DNA from 2 places in the Nocardioides sp. GCM10023255 genome. Region 1 is predicted to be linked to the other one. Evidence: riboswitches for the same ligand, from Rfam matches in the RefSeq annotation. Region 1 holds a riboswitch; the other holds the start of a gene.
What was found. A riboswitch is a leader RNA that binds a small molecule or an ion and turns the genes downstream of it on or off. The one in region 1 is predicted to bind cyclic di-AMP.
Positions count from the first base shown of each region.

Region 2: linked by a shared signal. The riboswitch ahead of ACFO9I_RS19125 (C40 family peptidase) and the one ahead of ACFO9I_RS12590 (C40 family peptidase) in region 1 are both predicted to bind cyclic di-AMP.

Region 1 covers NZ_JBHSHU010000007.1:90,684-98,026, forward strand. Annotated here, with positions in the region: gene ACFO9I_RS12570 (YqgE/AlgH family protein) at 1-458, opposite strand, end outside; gene ACFO9I_RS12575 (hypothetical protein) at 511-1,035, opposite strand; gene ACFO9I_RS12580 (TetR/AcrR family transcriptional regulator) at 1,167-1,847, shown strand; gene ACFO9I_RS12585 (DUF3048 domain-containing protein) at 1,851-2,864, opposite strand; gene ACFO9I_RS12590 (C40 family peptidase) at 2,981-3,466, opposite strand; cyclic di-AMP (ydaO/yuaA leader) riboswitch at 3,476-3,618, opposite strand; gene ACFO9I_RS12595 (SDR family NAD(P)-dependent oxidoreductase) at 3,748-4,515, opposite strand; gene ACFO9I_RS12600 (HIT family protein) at 4,648-5,070, opposite strand; gene ACFO9I_RS12605 (hypothetical protein) at 5,067-5,318, opposite strand; gene ACFO9I_RS12610 (M15 family metallopeptidase) at 5,315-6,712, opposite strand; gene ACFO9I_RS12615 (DUF1269 domain-containing protein) at 6,768-7,331, opposite strand.
Region 2 covers NZ_JBHSHU010000011.1:51,789-59,131, forward strand. Annotated here, with positions in the region: gene ACFO9I_RS19105 (DEDD exonuclease domain-containing protein) at 1-1,440, opposite strand, end outside; gene ACFO9I_RS19110 (hypothetical protein) at 1,554-1,820, shown strand; gene ACFO9I_RS19115 (NYN domain-containing protein) at 1,832-3,121, shown strand; gene ACFO9I_RS19120 (hypothetical protein) at 3,200-3,406, shown strand; cyclic di-AMP (ydaO/yuaA leader) riboswitch at 3,570-3,718, shown strand; gene ACFO9I_RS19125 (C40 family peptidase) at 3,817-4,740, shown strand; gene ACFO9I_RS19130 (hypothetical protein) at 4,721-5,986, shown strand; gene ACFO9I_RS19135 (M48 family metallopeptidase) at 5,983-7,224, shown strand; gene ACFO9I_RS19140 (AMP-dependent synthetase/ligase) at 7,243-7,343, opposite strand, start outside.

The DNA of each region.
Region 1 (7,343 bases):
AACGCGTCGCGCGGCTGGGAGGGTACGACGTACCAGCTGCCCTCCTCGACCTCGGCGTCGAGCTGGCCGGCGCCCCAGCCGGCGTACCCGGCGAAGATCCGCATCCCCTCCAGCGACCCGTCGAGCAGCTCCAGCGGGGTGTCGAGGTCGACCAGGCCGAGCTGCCCCGCGACCTCGCGGAACCCGACCGGCACGTCGTCCTCGGTGCGCAGCCAGCCGATCGCGAGCGCCCCCTCGGTGCTGACCGGGCCGCCGTGGAAGAGCACCTCCGGCTCGGCGACCACGTCGCCCCAGTCGCCGAGCACCTCGGCGACCGGGACGATCGAGGGCCGGTTGAGGACCACGCCGAGGGCGCCGTTGTCGTCGACGTCGAGCAGCAGCACGACGGTGTCGGCGAAGTTGGGGTCGAGGAGCGCAGGCGTGGCCACCAGCAGCATGCCGGCCCGCACCTCGGTCATGCCCCCATCATCGCCCACGGGTGGCCGGTCGGCCACGCCGACGGGCCGGGGGTCAGGCGGCGAGCGCGGCCTTGATCCGGTCGAGCAGTCCCGGCGCCGCGGGCTCGGCCGGGCCGGAGGTGGGACGACGGGTGGCGCGCGCCTCGTGCTCGATGGTCTCGCCCACCCGGACGGCGGTCGCGTCCTGCGCACTGACCCGTCCGGCCATCACGGCGAGCAGGACGTGCTCCTTGGCGGTCGCCCGGGCCATCATCTCGGCCATCCGCGCGTCGAGCGGCTCGGCGCGGTAGTGGTCCACGACCGCGCGCACGCCGGGCATCTCCTCCGCGGTCCCCTGCCAGGCGGCCACGACCGCCCGCTCGAGGTCCATCGGCTGGTCCATCAGCTCGCGCTCGATCCGTCCGGCGAGGCGGGTGTGCCAGCGCAGCTGCAGCGCACCGAGCAGCGACATCTCGTCACCGAAGGTCTCCACGACCCCGTCGACGTCCATGGGGAGGAGTCCGTCCCGGCGGCGGTCGGCGGTCTCGATGACGGTGCGGAGGATCTCTCCGCGGCGGTGGAAGGACTTCCAGGTCATGGTCGGCTCCTTGCGTGTCACCTACATACCGTTGGTACGTACTCAGAGTACGGTGACGTACCGACGGTATGCAAAGCGGCGCGCGGTGAGGCCAGTCACCCCCTCCCCTCCCCGGTCCTTACACTGCGCGGATGAGCAAGTCCTCGGTCTCCAAGCTCGTCCCCAAGGTCCCCGGCGTCGCGGGGGCGAGTCGGCGCCAGCAGTACTCCGCCTCCACCAAGCGGGCGCTCGTCGACGTCGCCGAGGAGCTCTTCACGGCCAACGGCTACGCCTCCACCTCCCTCGACGCGATCGTCGCGGGCGCCCAGGTCACCAAGGGGGCGCTCTACCACCACTTCAGCGGCAAGCAGGCGCTCTTCGAGGCGGTGTTCGAGCGCGTGGAGGCCGACGCGTCGCGGACGATCCAGAAGTCCCTGCGCGGGCACCGCGACCCGTGGGAGAAGGCGCGCGCCGGCCTGCGGGCGTTCCTCACCGAGGTCCAGGAGCCGCGCTACCGCCGGATCGTGATCCAGGACGGCCCCTCGGTGCTCGGCTACGAGCGCTACCGGGAGCAGGAGGAGCGCTCGACGTTCGCCAACGTCCTCGAGATCGTGCGCGCCGTGCTCAGCGCCGGCACGTGGGAGCTCGACGAGGACATGATCCAGACGTTCGCCCGGATCTTCTTCGGGGCGATGTCGTCGGCCGGCGAGTCGGTCTCCAGCGCCGAGGACCCGATCGCCGCCGCGACCAGGGTCGAGACGGCGATCGGGTTCATCCTCGCGGGCTTCCAGACCCTCGCCGACACCGGCGTCGAGCTGCCCGGCAGCGAGTGACGGCTACTTCTTGAAGGTGACGTTCCCACCGGAGGCCGGCACCAGCTCGATCCAGGTGTGACCGGCCGGGACCGTCAGGTCGCCGCCCTTGGTGGAGAGCTCGATCGGCGAGCCGAGGTCGTCCTTGGACCAGGTGCCTCGCACCATCCGGCCGTCGTGGAAGAGCATCGCCGCGCCCTTGCCGGTGAACTTCGTCTCGGGGACGTGGTTGCCGGCGGGGTCCAGGTAGCCCGCGTCACCGACCTGCACCCGCAGCACCAGCACGGTGTCGGCCGGGAACTCGTCGCCGTCGGCGGCGTAGGTGTTCTCGTTGACGTAGCCGCCGTCGCGGTAGGTCCAGTTGGTGGTGTGCCCGCCCGAGAACGACGCGGCGACGGTGCTCGCGGGCACGCCCTTGGGCATGTCCTTCTCGTCGCCCCAGGGCAGGTAGTCGTCGGGCCGGGCCTCGTCCTGCTTGATGACCGAGGCGACCTCCCCGAGGTTCGCCATCAGGTTGTACGGCGCGGTGCGGCCGGAGTCGCGGTGGAAGCCCTTGGCACCCTCCTGGAAGAAGGTGATGCCGGCGCCCTTGATCCGCGCGATCGTCTTGCCCGCCGCGCCGCTGGTCACCACGTCGGCGTCGACCGGCGAGACGATGCCGATGTCGCTGGCCCGCATCGAGCGCACCGGGCCGACGTCTCCGGGGACCTGCGAGTAATAGAACGCCGCGAGCCGGGTCAGGCCGCCCTCCACGAGCTCCTCGACCACCATGTCCGCCTTGGAGAGGCCGATCTGGGGCGCGCTGGAGTAGGTGTTGTCCATCTTGGTCACCAGCACCGGGTGGTCCTGGGAGGCGCTCTGATCGCCCGAGACCGGCAGGCCGGTCAGCGGCCACGTGGAGTCCAGCGTGGAGCCGCCGGCGACCTTCTGCGCGGCCGGCGAGCTGTCCGAGGAGGGAGCGTCGTCGTCTCCACCACCACAGCCGGCGAGCACGAGGCTGGCGGCGATCAGGACAGCGGGCAGGGGGGCACGGCGCACGATGGGCTCCGTTCGTCTAGTGAACTGGTCGACTTCAAGTGTGCCGGGGAACGGCGCCCCCCGAGGGGAGGCGCGCCCGCGCCGGACGGTCCGGGACGCTAGCAGCCGACCACCGCTCACCGGCCGCGCAGGGTGCCCGCGAACCAGTGGCTGGTCCACGGGACCTCGCGCCGGACCCGCTGACCTGGGCGCGGCGAGTGCACCATCACCACGTGGCCGTGCGCCCGGCGCAGGAAGATCCCCACGTGGTAGACCCCGCCGCTGCCGGTGAAGAAGAGGAAGTCACCGGGGCGCAGGTGGGACCTGCGGATGTGGCGGGCGTGCCCGGCCTGGGCCCGGGAGGTGCGGGGCACGGCGAACCCGGCGCGTCGGTAGCTGTAGTAGACGAGCCCCGAGCAGTCGAAGGCCCGCGGCCCGGCGGCGCCGTACCGGTAGGGGTCGCCGAGCTGGTGGAGGGCGATGGTGCGGGCGTGCAGCACCCGCTGGTTGCGGGTGGCGGCGTCGGCCGCCGGCGCCGTGACGACGCTGGTGGCGACGAGGGCCGTGAGCAGGCCGAGCAGGAGTGCGGGCAGCGCGACGAGGGCGCGCAGGCGTGCGGACATGGGACGGGCCTTTCCTACGCCTGCGAGGTCAGCTGTCGGGTTGGAGGTGGAAAGTCCTCCGCCGGGCCCGCCCGAGAGGCGCCGGCTTCACCCCGAGCCGCATCCGAGGTGCGGCGGTGGGACCTGTGGGTCCCCCGCTCCCGCCCTCGGTGCTCCGGGGCGGCCCGGGCGGGCAGGACTCGGCGTACCCGGGCCGGCCGCCTTCGGCGACCCGGCAGGCTAACCAGAACTTCGCGCCGCGAGGAAGAGCCCCTCCCCCAATCTGGGGGCGCGAACAGCCGTCAGCCGAGCTTGGCGCCGCCGTCGACGTACAGCGTCTGGCCGGTGATGTACGACGCCTCGTCGCTGCACAGGAACGCCGCTGCGGCCGCGATGTCCTCGGGGAACCCGACCCGGCGGACCGGGTTCGCCTCCGCGTTGAGCCGGCGGAACTCCTCGACGTCCATCTTCAGCCGCGCCGCGGTGGCGTCGGTCATCTCGGTGGCGATGAAGCCCGGCGCGATCGCGTTGGCGTTGATGCCGAACGGGCCGAGCTCGATGCCCAGGGTGCGGGTGAACCCCTGGACGCCCATCTTCGCCGCGGAGTAGTTGGCCTGGCCGCGGTTGCCCAGCGCGGAGACGCTGGAGAGGTTGAGGATCTTGCCGTACTTCTGCTCCACGAAGTGCTTCTGGGCGGCCCTGGTCATCAGGAACGCACCCTTGAGGTGGACGTTCATGACCAGGTCCCAGTCGTCCTCGGTCATCTTGAAGAGCAGGTTGTCGCGGGTGATGCCGGCGTTGTTGACGAGGATGTGGATGCCGCCGAGCTCGTCCACGACCCGCGCGACCGCGGCGTCGACGGACTCCGCGTTGCTCACGTCGCAGCCGATGCCGATCGCCCTGGCGCCGTCGGTCAGCGGGAGCCGGCCGGCCGACTCGGCCGCCGCGGACTCGTCGAGGTCGATGATCGCGACCGAGGCACCCTCCTCGGCGAACCGGGTGGCGGTCCCGAACCCGATGCCGCGTGCGGCTCCCGTGACGACAGCGACGCGCCCGTCAAAACGGCCCATGATGACTCCTCGACTCGGTGGGGGTGGCTCAGCGCCCCACACTGTAGAGGGCGGTCCCGGGTCGGTACGCCGAGGCCTGCTGCTCGCCACGGCGGCGGCCGGGAGCGCCCGTCCGGCCGCGGAGGTCGCGGACTACCGGTCCAGCGCCCCACGCAGACGGGCGGCGTACTCCGCCCGCTCGGCGTCGTCGGCGTACGTGTGCCGGGGCCAGAAGAACCCGCGCAGGCCGTCCCCCTTGGTGCGCGGCACGACGTGCAGGTGCAGGTGGGGCACGGACTGGCTGACGGTGTTGTTCATCGCGACGAACGACCCCTGGGCGCCCAGCGCCTCGACCATGGCGGTGGCCAGTCGCTGGCCGGCGGCGAGGAACGGGTCCCGCAGCGCGGCCGGCAGGTCCGGCAGCGTGACGACGTGCTCGCGCGGCACCAGCAGCACATGACCCTTGAACACCGGCCGCCGGTCCAGGAAGGCCACCAGGTCCTCGGTCTCCAGCACCCGGTCGGCCTCGACGTCACCCGCGGCGATCCCGCAGAACACGCAGCCCTCGGCGGTCATCGGGCCCGTCCCACGCGAGCCTCGAAGAGGCCCAGCCCCACGAAGGACACGACGCACGCGCTGGCAAGGCTCCAGGCGTCGAGGTCACCGGCCGAGCGGCCGAGCACGAGGTTGATGCCGGAGCCGCCGAGCACGGCGCCGACGAGCCCCACGGCGACCGTCAGCGCGAGGTCGGGGTCGTCGGACCCGCCGTGCAGCCCCCGCGCGAGCACGCCCAGGACCAGTCCGGAGAGCAGGAAGGCGATCACTCGCACACGCCGTCGCAGCCCGGTGGCCGCGCCATGAACCGGCCGTTGCCCGCGGGGGCGTCGAAGTGCTGGGTGTCGCCGAGCCCGTAGGTCCAGCGCAACCCGTGGGCGACCATGATCCTCACGACCGCGTGCGAGCGGGAGCGCCATGCGACCCGTGGGTGGGAGTGCGACTGCCACCAGGAGTTCGGGACCAGACCACGCGCCGACCGGTAGGGGTTCTCCCACGTGTTGAGGTCCAGGGACCGGCCCCAGGAGTGCGGGGAGCGGACGCCCGGCCGGTTCACCACGTCGCGGCAGTTGAACGCCGAGGTGTTGCCCGCCGCCATCGAGCGGAAGTCGTTGCCGCCCTTGACCCGCTTCGAGTAGCCGAAGCGGTCGACGAGGTACAGCGAGCGCAGCGGCAGCTTGGCGGCGTACATGTCGGAGAGCGCGGCCGCCATCCGGCCGGCGGCGTCGGCGTTGGCGACCAGCTCGCCGCGGCGGCGGTAGCCGCGGTAGTCCCAGTAGTTGATCCGGACGTAGCGGAGCTGGGCACGGCCGACCGGGCAGCCGGACCGCCAGCTGATCCCGGTCATCCGGTCCCAGACCCGCTGCGGCACCCGGGTGATGGTCACGTTCGGGCCCTCGCCGACCGCGTGCGGCTGGGCAGGGAGGTGGACGCGCGGCCGCGGCGCCGCGGCCGGCAGCCTGACGGGGACGCCGGGCGGCAGGTTGTCGACCCGGTGCACGGGACTGGTGTCCGCGCGGTACCAGTCGGAACGCTTGACCTCCGCGCGCCAGCGCGTGTCGGTGCGGGGCCTGCTGGAGAGCTGCGCGCGACCGTCCTGGTCGGTGGTGACGGTCCGGTCGAGCCGCCACGGGCGGTCGCCGTTGCGACGGAAAACCCGCACCCGGCCCGACACCGGCGTGCCGTTGCCCGTGCTCCAGCGGACCTCCAGGGTCACCCGCTGCTCGTCGACCACCCGGTCCGGCCCCACGATCCGCACCCGGCTGGCCCGGCGCACGAGGGCGACGGCCACCCGCCCGGTGGCCGAGGGGGCGTGCGCCGCGTCGCCGGGGTACGACGCCCGGAACACGTTGTCCGACGCGTCGCGCCCCAGGGTCGCCTCGACCTCGGCGTGACCGGCCTCGTCGGTGACGACCGTGGCGACCGTCGCCCAGGCGCCGTCCGTACGCCGCTCCACCGTCACCGGCGCGCCGACGACCGGGGCGCCGTCGGTCTCCTGCACGAGGTCGACCTGCAACGTGGTGGCCCGGTCGGCGTGCACCGGGCGCGCGGTCATGGTCAGCGTCGTCGGCACCGGCTCCTGGGACTGCGCGGGAGCGCTGCCGAGACCGGTGATGACGAGGACGGCGAGACAGAGTGCGGTGATGCGGGGCCCGGGTCGCATGCGCGCATTCTGCCGCAGCCGCCGGGCTGCGCCCGGCGACACGTCGCGGGCCGGATCAGGCGGATGCCTGCGAGGCCCCTTCCTGCTCCGCCTTCTGCGCCGCCTTCATGTCCTCGGCGAGCTGGTCGGCGGCCATGTCGGTCGCCCGGGAGACCATCCGGTTGGCCGCCTTGATGTTGGCCGCGATCTGGTCGGCGAGGTTGGTCTCGTAGACGACGATCAGGCCGGCCTGGCCCGCGTCCAGGGTCTCCCCGAGGTCCTTGAGGTCGCCACGGGACATCCCGCCCGAGGCGTGCCCGGCCACCGCGCCGATCGCCGCTCCTCCGGCTCCGGCGCCGGCGATCCCGATGGCGACCGGCGGGAACAGCGCCGCCGCGACCCCCACCGCGAGCCCCCAGCCGAGCCCCTTGACGGCGCCGTGCCGCGTGGGCTGCTCGTGCTTCTTGACGATCTTGACCTTGCCGTTCGCGTCCTTGGCGATGACGGATGCATCGAAGTCGTGCGACGACTTCACCTCCCGGTAGAGGGCCTTGACCGCTTCGTAGTCCGCCACCGCCGCGTCGACGTCCTCGTACGCCGCGGCGATCACGTAGAGGGTGTCCTTCTCCTGCTTGGCCATCTGCCTGCCTCT
Region 2 (7,343 bases), on a different contig from region 1:
CCACCGGCCGTCGTCCTCGCGGCGTGCGGCGACCACCTCGGGGCAGCGGGTGAGCGCGGAGAGCCGTTGCGTGCGGGCGGCGGCGCGCACGAACGCCGCCAGCCGGTCGCGGTGGATGCCGGCCTCCTCGAAGCGTTCGTCGGCGGCCAGCGCGGCCATCCGGCTGTTGATCGCGTCGACCACCTCGTCGGGGCGGCGCAGCAGCGAGTCGCGCAGCTGGCGCACCACCGCGGCGTACGTCGTGGGGTCGACGCTGCCGTCGCAGGGGGAGAGGCAGCGCCCCATCTCGGCCAGGACGCAGGCGGCGCGGGACGGCTCGCGGGAGAGCCGGTCGGAGCACTGCCGGACCGGGAAGGTGTCGTGCAGCGCGGCCAGGCACTTCTCGGCGGACTTCTTCGAGGAGAACGGGCCGAGGTAGTCGGCGTCGTCGTCGAGGACCCGTCGCACCAGCGACAGGCGCGGCCACGGCTCACGGGTGAGCTTGACGAAGTGGACCTTCTCCGGGAACCGGGAGCGCCGGTTGTAGCGCGGCTTGTGCTCGGCGATCAGCCTCAGCTCGCGCACCTCGGCCTCCAGCGTGGTCGCGCACTCGATCCCGTCCACCCGGGAGGCCAGGCCCACCATCTCGCCCATCCGCGAGCGGGTCTCGGAGGCGGTGAAGTAGGAGCGGACGCGGGTGCGCAGGTCACGCGAGGTGCCGACGTAGAGGACGCGGGCGCGCTCGTCGCGGAAGAGGTAGACGCCCGGGGAGTGCGGCAGCGCCTCGGCGAGGTGACGCTTCTTGCGCTGGGCGGTGGTGACGCGCGAGGAGAACGTCTGCAGCTCCTCCAGCGTGTGCACGCCGAGGCCGCCGAGCCGCTCCATCAGGCCGTGCAGCACGTCGACGGTGGCCCGGGCGTCGGACAGCGCGCGGTGGTTGGGCGTGGTGCCCGAGTTGAACACCCGGGCCAGCGAGGAGAGCTTGCAGTTGGGCGCGTCGTCGCGGGTGATGACCCGGCGGGCCAGCTTGGCCGTGTCGAGCACCTCGAACCGGGGCCACGGGCGGCCCTGCTGCTCGGCGAAGTGCTTGAGGAAGCCCACGTCGAAGGGGGCGTTGTGGGCGACCAGGACCGTGCCGGCGGCGAACTCCAGGAACGCCGGGAGCGCGGACTCGATCGGCGGCGCGTCGGCGACCATGGTGTTGCTGATGCCGGTCAGGACGGCGATGAAGGCGGGGATCTCGGCGCGCGGGTTGACCAGCGTCTGGAACTCCGAGAGGACCTCGCCGCCGCGCACCTTGACCGCACCGATCTCGGTGATCATCGAGCCGCCCTGGGCGGAGCCACCGGTCGTCTCGAGGTCGACGACGCAGAAGGTGATGTCACGCAGCGGTCGTCCCAGCTCGTCGAAACTTCGTTGCGACTCCCACCGGGAAGGCGCACCGTGGGTGGCGCTGCTCATGTCCTCGACGCTAGAGGCGCGCACCGACAGTCCGCCGGCGACGCGCGGACTACCCTGTCGACGAGGCCCGACCAGCCGAACGACCCGACCACCCGACCGGAGCGAGGAGTGCCGTGAGCACCGTGATTCCCGACGCGGCCCACCGCTGGCGCTGCTCCGGCTGCGGCAACCTCACCCGCTTCGACGTGGCCCGCAGCCGACGGACCCGCGAGTTCTGGCACTTCGACCTCGCCGGTGACCACCGGGTCGAGGAGACCGAGGTGGTCGCCGAGGCGGTGACCTCCGTGGTCTGTCGCTGGTGCGGCCGCGACGACGCCGTCGAGGTGGTGCCGAGGGTCGAGCTCGTGGACGGCTCGGGGAACGGCCCGGGGAACGGCTGAGCGTGACAGCCGTGTCCAGCACCCCGCCCACGCTCGGCGGGCTGCCCGACGCCGTGCGTACGCGCGTCGTGGCGCTCACCGCCGACGCGCTGCCCGACGTCGTACGCCTCCCACCGGCGCTGCGCCGCGTCGCCGGCTTCGCCCCGCAGCGGCGGGCCCGGCTCGGGAGCAGCGCGATCGTCGCCTCGCTGGAGTCCGACGACGAGTTCCGCGAGCGGGTGGGCACGCAGGTGCTGGCCCGCACGTCGTACGACGCGGCCGCGCTGGTCGCCGGTCCGCAGGCGGTGTCCGGCGACCCGGTCGAGATGGCGGCCGTGACCTGGCTGGTCCGCCCCGACGGCTGGGAGGACGCCGTGGTCTCGCTCAGCCAGGACCTGCGCGGTCCCGACAGCGCCGAGCGGGAGGCGGCCGAGGCCGTGCGGCTGCGGGAGAAGCTGGCCGACGCCGAGCAGGCGCTGCACGACGCCCGGGCCAGGCTGCGCGCCCAGGTGGAGGAGTACAAGACCGAGAACGCCTCGCTGCGCCGCAAGCTCGGCGAGTCCCGGACCGCCGAGCGTGCGGCCCGGGCGGCGCACGAGGAGCTGGTGCGCGCGGTCGAGGAGTCGCGCGCCGCCGACGCGGACCGCTGGGCCGGCCAGGACAAGGAGCTGCGTCGGCTGCGCGCCCGGGTGGCGCAGCTGGAGGCCGAGGCGACGGCCGACCGGCGGGCGGCGCGTTCGGACCGCGACGAGGTGACCGTGCGGGCCCGGCTGCTGCTCGACACCGTGATCGACGCGGCGTCCGGGCTGCGCCGAGAGCTGGCGCTGCCCGGGGTCGAGGGGGCACCGGGGGACCGCCTCGAGGCGGAGCTCACCCGGGTCGCCGAGGGGCGCGCGGCCGGCTCCGTCGCCGGTGGGCCGGCGCTGCTCGAGCGGATGCTCGCGATGCCACGCGCCCGGTTGATCGTCGACGGCTACAACGTCAGCAAGACCGCGTGGCCGACCTCGCCCCTGGACGCCCAGCGGACGCGGCTGCTGCAGGGGCTGGCGCCGCTGGTGGCCCGGCTGGGCGTCGAGACGACCGTGGTCTTCGACGCGGCGTCCGCGACGGCCCGCACCGTCGCCCCGGCCCCGAGGGGCGTCAAGGTCGTGTTCAGCCCCGAGGGCGTGATCGCCGACGACGTCATCCGCGACCTGGTCGCGGCCGAGCCCACCGGGCGGGTGGTCGTGGTCGTCAGCAGCGACCAGGAGGTCGCCGCCGACGTGGCCCGGGCGGGGGCGCGGGCCCACCCCGCGGAGGCGCTGGTCGGCCTGCTGAGCTGACCAGGGGGCGGGGGCCGACACGCCGGTGCCCGGCCGACGCGGGCCGCGGTGTCGGTGGCGGGTGGCAGCGTCACCGGCATGACGACGCGAATCGACTGCGACACCTGCGTGGTGCGCGGCCTGGCGTGCCACGACTGCGTGGTGACCGTGCTGCTGGGGCCGCCCCCCGAGCTGACCTTCGACGACGACGAGCGCCGTGCGCTCGACGTCCTGGCCGAGGGTGGCCTCGTGCCGCCCCTCCGGCTCGTCCAGCCCATCGCCGGCCGCGACATCGAGTCGGCGTGACCACAGTGACGAATGTGACAGGAGTGTGCTCCTGAGGGTCGGCCGTGGCCAGAAACACGGCCCAACATGGGGAGGGGAGTTTGATGCTCCGCCCGACCCCCCACTAGTGTGTGGCGCTCAGGTGTCCGTGAACGTGGATCAGACCGGATCCACGCGGGCACCGCGCTGAGTCTCGGGCCCTCTCGGAGGCCCGGGAGCCGGGGAACCAACCCACCTGGGGTGAATCGCCCGCAAGGCGTCGGCACTCGTGCCGGCGAGGAGCGGGAGTAGGGCCTGTCGTGCCCGAACCCGTCAGCTCACCCGGTAGGCGTACGACACGCAAGGGAGACCGCCCGCTCGTGCTGAACGGTCGGAAGCGCACCATCACGCGCCCTATCGGCGCTGCCCTGTCCGGACTCGCCCTCGCGGCCGTGGTGGGAGTCGTCCCCTCGACGCCCGCCGGCGCGGAGCCGAGCATCGACGACGTCAAGAGCCGCGTCGACACGCTGTACCACCAGGCCGAGCAGGCCTCGGAGCGGTACAACGACGCCCGGCTCGAGCTCAAGGAGCTCAACCAGGAGCTGGTCTCGCTCAAGGCCGACCAGGCTCGCCAGGACAAGCGTCTCGGCGCCGTCCAGGAGCAGGTCAAGGACTCGATCGTGCACCAGTACGAAGGCGAGAGCCTCTCGGCGGTCGGCGAGGTCGTCGTGTCCGACGATCCCCAGGCGTTCCTGTCCCAGCTCTCGACCATGTCGGCGTTCAACGACATGCAGGGCCAGCTGTTCGACGACTACGCCACCGAGGCCAAGGCGCTCGACATCCGCCGCTCGGCGACCGAGAAGCGCGCCGCCCGGATCGCGGAGCTCAAGAAGGGCCTCGCCGAGGACAAGGCGGCCATCGACGACAAGCTCTCCGAGGCCAAGTCCCTGCTCGGCAAGCTCGAGGCCGAGCAGCGCGACGCCCTCACCTCGCGCAGCACCACCCGCACGCCCGAGGTCTCGGCCTCCGGCCGGGCCGCCGCCGCGGTGCAGTACGCCATGGCCCAGGTCGGCAAGGCCTACGTCTACGGCGCCGCCGGCCCCAGCGCGTTCGACTGCTCGGGCCTGACGATGATGGCCTGGGCGCAGGCGGGCGTGGCGCTGCCGCACTCCTCCAGCGCCCAGTACAACAGCGGCCCGCACATCCCGGAGTCCGAGCTAATGCCCGGCGACCTGGTCTTCTACTACAGCCCGATCAGCCACGTCGGCATGTACATCGGCAACGGCATGATCGTGAACGCGGAGAACCCCAGCGCCGGCGTGAAGGTCACCAGCCTGCACACGATGCCGTACGTCGGTGCGGTCCGCCCTGGCTGATCGCACGTCCGGGAAGGCCGGTCGCCCCCTGCTGTGGGCGACCGGCCTTTCGCTGTCCCTGGTGCTGGTCGCGGCGCTCGTCGTCCGGCTGGTCCTCGACGACGACCCGTACGTCGCCACCCCCTCTGCCGGGCCGGCCGCCCGGGTGGAGCCGGGGGCGGCCGCCGCAGCGCTGCACGACCTCGAGACCGCGGTGGCCGCCCGGGACGCTGCCGCCGCGCGCGCCCTCGCACCCCCGGACGACGAGGCGGCCGCCACGCTGCTGGCCGCCGTGGTCGGCAACGCCCGCGCCCTGCGGGTCGAGGACTTCTCGCTGCGCTACGTCGACGAGGAGGGGGCCGTGGCCCCGGACGGGTCCTGGTCGGCCGCCGTCGACGCGACCTGGCGGTTCGCCGGCTTCGACCGCGCCCCGGCGCGGGCCGAGGTCACCGTCCGCTTCGTGGCTGACGGGGACCGGGTGGCCGTCGACGGCTTCGGGGGCGGCGACCGCCGCGACCCGCTGTGGCTGCACGAGCCGCTCCGCGTGCTCCGGTCCCCGGGATCACTCGTGATGGTCGCCGGTCCGTCCCGGCGGGCCGAGCAGTACGCCGCGCGCGCCCGGGCCGCGGTGCCGGTCGTACGCCGGGTGCTGCCGGGGTGGCGCTCGGGGCTGGTCGTCGAGGTGCCCGCCACGGCCCGCGACCTCGACGCGGCACTGGCCGCCGACCCGGGGGAGTACGCCAACATCGCCGCGGTGACCGCCACGGTGGACGGGTCGCTGACGCCCTCGTCCCCGGTGCACGTCTTCGTCAACCCGGAGGTCTTCGGCGACCTGCGCCCCCAGGGCGCGCAGGTGGTGATGAGCCACGAGGCCGTCCACGTCGCCACCGACGCGGCGACCAGCGGCATGCCGCTGTGGCTGCTCGAGGGCTTCGCCGACTACGTCGCCCTGCGCGACGTCGCCCTGCCGCTGTCCACGACCGCCGGCCAGATCACCCGGCAGGTGCGTCGCGAAGGGGCCCCGAGCAGGCTGCCGGACGCCGCGGAGTTCGACACCACCACGACGCACCTCGGCGCGTCGTACGAGGGCGCCTGGCTGGCCTGCCGGTTGCTGGCCCGGACCGGAGGAGAGGCGGCGCTGGTGCGCTTCTACGAGCAGGTCGACGCCGGCACCGGGCTCGGCCCCGCCCTCAGGTCGACGTTCGGCCTGAGCGTCGCCGAGCTGACCACGCGGTGGCGGCGGCTCCTGACAGACTTGGCGTCGTGACCCCCGAGGACCGCAGGACGTCCGTCGTCGTCCTCGTCGTCGGGGGAGTGCTGCTCGCCGGCCTGGCCGCCTGGCTCGTGCCCTGGCACCCGGTGCCGGGCGGCACGCCCGGTCCCGCGGCCCCCGGCTCGGTCTTCACGCAGGCCCAGGTCGACCGGGCCGAGGCGTTCTCGTCCGGCGCCCGGTGGTGGAGCTGGAGCTCGCTGGCGGTCTCGTTGCTGGTGGCCTGCTGGTTCGGGTTCACCCGGGTCGGCGGCGACCTGGTGGAGCGGCTGCGCGGCCCGTGGTGGTGGCGGGTGGTCCTCGCGGTGGTCGGCCTCGAGCTGGTCGGTCGCGTCGTGACCCTGCCGTTCGCGGTCCTGCTGCACCGGCACCTGGTGGCCTACGGCCTCAGCACCCAGCCGTGGAGCGGCTTCGCCGCCGACGTGGCCCGCAGCGAGTTGGTCGCGGTCGTGACGACGTCGCTCGCGCTGGTGGTCCTGGTCGGCTGCGCGCGGCGCTGGCGGCGCGCCTGGCCGGCGGTGGCCGGAGGGCTGCTCGCCTGCCTGGTGCTGGTCGGGTCGTTCGTCTACCCCCTGCTGGTCGAGCCGCTGTTCAACTCGTTCACGCCGCTGCCCGACGGCGACCTGCGCACCCGCATCCTCGCGCTCGCGGACGCCGAGCACGTGCCCGTCGACGACGTGCTGGTCGCCGACGCCTCGCGTCGTACGACGACCCTGAACGCCTACGTGTCCGGCTTCGGCGGAACCCGGCGCGTCGTCGTCTACGACAACCTGGTGCGTGACCTGCCCGAGGACCAGGCACTGTCCGTCGTGGCCCACGAGCTGGCGCACGCCCGGCACGACGACGTGCTGGTCGGCTCGGTGCTCGGTGCCGCCGGCGCGCTGGCGGGGGTCGGCCTGCTCGGGCTGCTCGTCGGGGCGCTGGGCCGGCGCAGGTCCATGGGGGACCCGGCGGTGGTGCCGCTGGTCCTCGCCCTGGTGGCCCTGGGCACCCTGCTGGCGAGCCCGGTGCAGAACACCGTCAGCCGGATGATCGAGACGCGGGCCGACGTCGACGCCCTCGAGGCGACCCACGACCCCACCGCCTTCGAGGCGATGCAGCGCGAGCTGGCGCTGAAGTCGCTGGCCGACCCGACCCCGCCCGCGTGGTCGCAGCTGTGGTTCGGCAGCCACCCCACGACCCTGACGCGGATCGCGATCGCCCGGCAGCTCGCCGACCGGACCGGCGAGGGGTAGTCGGTCGGGAGCAGCCGCTCAGGAGTAGAGCGCGGCGACCTCGTCGCGGAACTCGCGCATCACGACGTTGCGCTTGAGCTTGAGGCTGGGCGTGAGCTGGCCGCCCTCCTCGGTCCACT